Regions from separate parts of the Pseudomonas silesiensis genome, predicted to be linked through region 2. Evidence: riboswitches for the same ligand, from Rfam matches in the RefSeq annotation. Region 2 holds a riboswitch; the other holds the start of a gene.
What was found. A riboswitch is a leader RNA that binds a small molecule or an ion and turns the genes downstream of it on or off. The one in region 2 is predicted to bind cobalamin.
Positions count from the first base shown of each region.

Region 1 (3,236 bases), 410 kb from region 2:
GCAGGTAAGGATCGGCCAACGGATTGCGCAACAGCGATTGCAGGACCACCCCGCACGTGGCCAGGCCCGCCCCGCAGGCCGCCGCCACCAGCGCGCGGGTCAGGCGATAATTCCAGACGATGCCTTCGTCGATCGGGTCGAGGACATGGCCGGCAGCCCACAGTTTGTTGGCCAGCACCTGGAATACCACAGCCGGATCGATGGGCGTTTCACCGATGGCCACGCCGGCAATGATGGCCAGCAGCAGCGTCATGGCGGCCAGCAATGTGCGAATCAACGTCCTGATCATTTCGGCAGGTCATAGCCGTCGATGGCGGATGCCAGGGTGGCCAGACCGTCGAACATTCTGACGCTGGCCTGCATGGCCATGGCGTCGAGGATGATGATGCGGTTGTTTTTCACCGCGTCCATGTTGCGGGTCACCGGGTCGCTGCGCAGGAAGGCCAGTTTCTTGAGGTGGTCGTCAGCGGGGAAGCGTCGGCGATCCATGCGCGCGATGACCAGAAACGTCGGGTTAGCCTTGGCGATGGTTTCCCAGCCGACGGTCGGCCATTCTTCGTCCGATTGCACCACGTTACGCACACCCAGGGTGTTGAGCATGAAGTCGGGAATGCCCTTGTGCCCGGCGACATAAGGGTCGATATCCAGGCTGGCACTGGAGAACCAGAACAGCGCGCTGGTGTGCTTCAGGTCCTTGTCCTGCACCGTGGCGACAGACCTCGCCAGGCTGGCCTTGAGTTCGTCGTTCAACTGCCGGCCACGTTCCTGCACATCGAAAATCTCCGCCAGTTGGCTGATGCTTTTGTAAATGCTGTCGATGCGAAACGCCTCCAGCCGCGTGCCGTCGGCACCGACCAGGTTGTCTTTGGCTTCGCAGTCGGAGGGCATCAGGTAGGTCGGGATCTGCAGCTCGTGAAACTGCTCGCGGGTACCGACCACGCCTTGCGGGCCGACCATCCACTCCAGTTCTACCGCCACCAGTTGCGGGCGTTTGCCGATGACCGCCTCGAAGCTCGGCTCGTTATCGGCCAGGCGCGGGATCGGGTCGTTCGCTGTCTTGTATTGGGCCAGCACCTCGTTGAACCACAGCGACGTGCCGACCAGCGTGTTGCCAAGCCCCAGGGCGAAGAGCATTTCGGTGCCGGCCTGGCCGATGGTCACGGCGCGGCTCGGTGCCTGCTCGAAGGTCAGGGTGCTGCCGCAGTTCTCGACCGTCAGGGGGTAGTGGGTCGGGGCCGCGTGGGCGAGGGTGGACAGACCCAGCGCCGTGACGAGGGTGGCAAGGCGTGACAGCAGCATGACGCAATCTCCAGTGGACCGTACTCGGGGCAGGGGTACGGACTGGAAACACATCATCGAACGCTGCCAATAAAGCACTGACGTGGCGCTCACTGAACGTGACGCACGGCGCAAGGATGTCCTTCCCGGACACCCCGCCGGTTAGTGATTTGCTTGGCCGGCAGGTCTCCTGACTGATGCGTCGACGCCTGGCTCCAGCCTTCCCGGGAGTGATCCCAGTGGTCATTTCAGGAGCAGGCTCAGCACCTACAGTTGCGGGGGCAGTTCCGATTGATGCCGTGTCGGGCATCTCGGATTCCCTATTAATCCCATGTGGAAACCGGCGGCCGGCATGGTAGTCGATCATGCCGTTCAATGGTCCAGTATTTTTTCTCGGGTGCCGAGGGGGACGCTCGACTGTTCGCCAGGCATCCTCCTCAGTCCGGGTTCCATACCGTCCCCAACGCCGGGCACCTGCTCGATATGGCTCCTGGAACGATAGGTGGCGCAATCATCAGAAGTTAATGGAGGCGCTCAACCGGGCCGTCAGCGGCGCACCCTGGAACAGGTAGCCGTCGCCCAGGTATTCGCCGGCGTCACGCCAGTAGCGCTTGTCGAACAGGTTGTCCACGGTCAGGCGGAACACCGTGTCGTAACCGTCGATGCGGGTGCTGTAGCGGCTGCCGACGTTGAAAATGGCGTAGGCGCCGGTCTCTACTCCGCCTTGGCGATTGGCGTATTTGCTGGCGCTGTATTGCACCCCGCCGAGCAGGGCCAGGCCATCGATCCCGGGCAGGGCGTAGTCGCCCTGGAGGTTTGCACGCAGCGTCGGCACATTGATTGCCTGATGACCTTCATAGGCCGGCGTGCCGCTGTCGCTGACCCGGGCGCGGATCGCCGCGACACTGGCGGCGATCTGCAGGCGCTGGCTGGCCCAGCCGTTGGCAGAAAGTTCCAGGCCGGTGTTCTTCTGTTCGCCCTGCTGGGTGAAGGTGAACGTGCCGTCGTCATTGGGTCGGGAGTACTGGTACGCCTGGCGGATCTGGAACAGCGCCGCGGCCAGGCTGATGCGCTGCCAGTCGTACTTGATGCCCGCCTCGATCTGCCGGGACACGGTTGGCGCGAGGATTTCAAAGGCGTTGGTGGTGAACCACGCCGCTTCGCCGCCCAGGGACAAACCCTTGCTGTAGCGGGTGTACAGCGCCAGGTTGTGCAGCGGCTTGTAGATCAGCGCGGCCTGGGGCAGGAACACATAGCGTTGGGTGTGCCGGGTAGTCTCGCCCTGGCTGTCGAAGGTCTCTTCATCCAGGCGCACCTCACGCCCGCCGAGCACGGTCTGCCATTGTTCGTTGAAGCTGATCCGGTCATTGAAGAACAGCCCGTACTGGCGGCTGTCCAGGCGACGGTAGGAATCGTTGAGCGGACCGTCGTAGCGTGCGAAATCCGCTGGTTCGCTATCGATATTGGCGCTGCCGATCATCACGTTGATGGTGTCGCGTTTATCCACCACGCGGCGAAACGCGCTGGCGCCTACGCTCAGTTCGTGACCGAGGCCAACGGTGTCGAAGGCGCCAGTGAAGGCAGCCTGGACCTCGTCATTGCGACGGGTATCGTCCGGGCTGCGGAAGTCGTAGAGGTCGTAGTCGCCCTCGGGGCTGAAGTAGTTGGGCACCGCGGCGCTGGCGCAACTGGCGGAACCGTAGCAACCCCAGGCGAACGCGCTGTAGTCATCGATCACCACCCGGCTGCGCGAGGCGCTGATAGTGCCTTTCCAGGTATCGCTGAAGCGATATTCGAAGTTGCCGTTGAGGTTCAGCGCATCAGTGGTGACGGGGTTCGAGCCGCTCTGGTGTGCCAGCAGTTTTTTCGGCGAGGTATGGTGTGGCAGGCGGGTGCCGCCAAGCAATTGATAGCCCGGCGCCGAGCGTTGTTCCCTGGTCTGGTACTCGGCATCCAGT
Region 1 covers NZ_CP014870.1:2,303,810-2,307,045, forward strand. Annotated here, with positions in the region: gene PMA3_RS10520 (FecCD family ABC transporter permease) at 1-289, opposite strand, end outside; gene PMA3_RS10525 (ABC transporter substrate-binding protein) at 286-1,299, opposite strand; cobalamin riboswitch at 1,442-1,638, opposite strand; gene PMA3_RS10530 (TonB-dependent siderophore receptor) at 1,793-3,236, opposite strand, start outside.
Region 1: it holds a riboswitch for cobalamin, as region 2 does, so the genes downstream of both, PMA3_RS10525 (ABC transporter substrate-binding protein) here and PMA3_RS12265 (CbtB domain-containing protein) in region 2, are expected to answer to the same signal.

Region 2 (3,236 bases):
CGATGTTGTCATCCGACACGAAACCGCCGGGCTGGGTCCTGAGCAGGTGCATGGCTTAAACGCTGAGTGCGGCGCGCAATTGCGCTTCGAGCAGTGCCGCGTCCAGTTCCTGGCCAATCAACACCAGGCGCGTGGTGCGAGCTTCATCGGCACCCCACTGACGGTCGAAATGCTTGTCGAAGCGCGTGCCCACGCCCTGGATCAACAGGCGCATCGGCTTGCCCGGGATCGCGGCGAAACCCTTGACGCGCAGGATGCCGTGCTGGACCACCAGTTGGGTCAAGGCATCCAGCAGCAGGCTTTCGTCGGCTTGCGGCAGTTCGATGGAAATCGAATCGAAGGCGTCGTGGTCGTGGTCGTCCTCGCCTTCGTGGTGATGATCATGATGGCTGTGACGGCTGTCGATGTGTTCTTCGGAACCGGCACCGAGGCCGATCAGTACGTCCAGTGGCAGGCGGCCGCTGCTGGCTTCGATGACTTTCACCGCGGGCGGCAGTTCTTCGGCGACTTCCAGGCGCACCCGGGCCAGATCTTCAGGGCTGATCAGATCGGCCTTGTTGAGGATCACCAGGTCGGCGCTGGCCAGTTGGTCGGCGAACAGTTCGTGCAGCGGCGATTCGTGGTCCAGGTTCGGGTCGAGTTTGCGCATGGCGTCGACCTGGTCCGGGAAGGCGGCGAAGGTGCCGGCAGCGACGGCCGGGCTGTCGACTACGGTGATCACCGCGTCAACGGTGCAGGCGCTGCGGATTTCCGGCCACTGGAAGGCTTGCACCAGTGGTTTTGGCAGGGCCAGGCCCGAGGTTTCGATGAGAATGTGATCGAGGTCGCCACGACGGGCCACCAGTTCGCGCATCACCGGGAAGAATTCTTCCTGGACGGTGCAGCACAGGCAGCCGTTGGCCAGTTCGTAGACACGGCCGCTGGCTTCTTCCTCGGTGCAGCCGATGGTGCACTGCTTGAGGATTTCACCGTCGATGCCCAGTTCGCCAAACTCGTTGACGATCACCGCGATGCGACGGCCCTGGGCGTTGTCGAGCATGTGCCGCAGCAAGGTGGTCTTGCCCGAGCCGAGGAAGCCGGTAACGATGGTGACGGGGAGTTTGGCCAGTGTTTTCATTGGATGCCCTTTGGCAAGGTGGCGGGCATACGGGACGACAATCGCAGCGTGCAGGTGCACGCGCGCAAGAGTTCCGCCACCGGATCACCCCGCCCGGTTGTAGTGAGAATCTGTAACGAGGCAGGTCTCCTGGCTGACGGTGTGCCAGTCGTTCGACTGGCGTTTGCTGCGCCTTCCCGCGAACCTGACGGATCAGGGTTTGCAGTGGCGTGGCAGCGAACATCACCGTTCACAGTTGCGGGGGCAGCCGCGGCATCGACCGCGTTCCCTTCTTAGCTTCGGCAGATGCCGAAGAACCTCGAAAGCGCAAGGCTACGCATGGTGTGGGGGCGGGTCAATGTCTTGTGGTCAGCCGTCAGGACACCTTCGCGGGCAAGTCGGATCGCCGCACCGCTCGCTCCTACAAGAGCGCCGCCGACCTGTAGGAGCGAGGCTCGCCCGCGAATGGAGCGCCTCGGTCTCGAATGAGAACCCCTGCCAATTGACGCCCAACCCCCGCCCATGCTCTCCTACACGCCTTGTTACGGGTGCCCTTCACAGGGTGAAACGGGAAACCGGTGAATCATGTGCTTTACTCAAGGCCATGTCAGTCCGGTGCTGCCCCCGCAACGGTAAGCGAGCGAAGCGTCAGATCCACTGTGCCTGCAGTTCGGCATGGGAAGGTGACGCTTACAGGTCCAGGCGACAGCCTGCCCCCTCGTGAGCCCGGAGACCGGCCCGCAACACCCGGTGAACGTTACGTTCACCGCATAACAAACCCGCGGTGGGCGGGCGCTGTTGAGCCTCTGCGCGTCTGGTGCGCAGGGATTTTCCATGCGCTCTATTCACCCGCTGACAGACCAGAGGGAAGCGCCATGTCGATCATCAGCAGCACCGGCAGCAACACAGACAAGAGCACCGCCAGCAGCACCACGACCCTGACTCAACGCCTGACCGCCGCCGCGTGTGCGTCGATCCTTGGCGCGTGCCTTGTGTATTTCGCCGGTTTCTCGCACATCGAGTCGGTGCACAATGCCGCGCACGATACCCGTCACAGCGCCGCCTTCCCGTGCCATTGAGACCTGCCGACATGATCAAGCGTATCGCGCAAACCGCGGGTTTCAGCGGGCTGCTGGCTGCCCTGTTGCTGACCCTGCTGCAAAGTTTCTGGGTTTCGCCGCTGATTATGCAGGCCGAGACCTACGAAAAATCCGAACCGGCGGCTGTTGAAATCCATGAACACGCCGCGGGCGCTGTCGTCGCTCATACCCACGATGCCGAGGCCTGGGAGCCGGAAGACGGCTGGCAGCGCGTGCTGTCGACCACCGGCGGCAACCTGGTGGTCGCAGTCGGTTTCGCGTTGATGCTGGCCGGTCTCTATACCTTGCGCGCCCCGACCAAAACCTCCCAGGGCCTGCTCTGGGGCCTGGCCGGCTATGCGACCTTCGTACTCGCCCCGACCCTGGGCCTGCCGCCTGAGCTGCCGGGAACTGCCGCGGCCGATCTGGCGCAACGACAGATCTGGTGGATCGGCACAGCGGCCTCCACCGCGGCCGGCATCGCCCTGATCGTGTTCAGCCGTCACTGGCTGATGAAGGTCCTGGGCGCCGCGATCCTCGCTGTTCCCCACGTGATAGGCGCGCCACAACCGGAAGTGCACTCGATGCTCGCGCCGCAAGCCCTCGAGTCGCAATTCAAAATCGCTTCGCAGCTGACCAACGTCGCGTTCTGGCTGGCCCTGGGCCTGGTCAGCGCCTGGTTGTTCCGCCGCAAAAGCGATGGCCAATACCAAGCATGACCGATAACAGCGCCGTGCCGACCCTGGTGGTCGGCCTGGGCTGCCAGCGCGGCTGCCCCGTCAGCACGTTGCGCGCATTGCTCGACCAGGCGCTGCAGGCTCATCGAATCGAGCTGAGCCAGGTCAAGGCCCTGGCCAGCATCGACCTGAAGCGCGAAGAACCGGGCCTCATCGAACTGGCCGCGCAGCTCGAGTTGCCGCTGATGTATTTCAGCAGCGAACAGCTGGCCGGTTATCAGCCGCAACTCAGCCACCGTTCGGACATCGCGTTCGAACGCACCGGCTGTTACGGCGTCGCCGAAAGCGCCGCCCTGGCCCTGGCCGAACAACTGGCCCAGGCGC
Region 2 covers NZ_CP014870.1:2,715,893-2,719,128, reverse strand. Annotated here, with positions in the region: gene cobN (cobaltochelatase subunit CobN) at 1-52, opposite strand, end outside; gene cobW (cobalamin biosynthesis protein CobW) at 56-1,117, opposite strand; cobalamin riboswitch at 1,220-1,433, opposite strand; cobalamin riboswitch at 1,626-1,852, shown strand; gene PMA3_RS12265 (CbtB domain-containing protein) at 1,972-2,175, shown strand; gene PMA3_RS12260 (CbtA family protein) at 2,187-2,894, shown strand; gene PMA3_RS12255 (cobalamin biosynthesis protein) at 2,891-3,236, shown strand, end outside.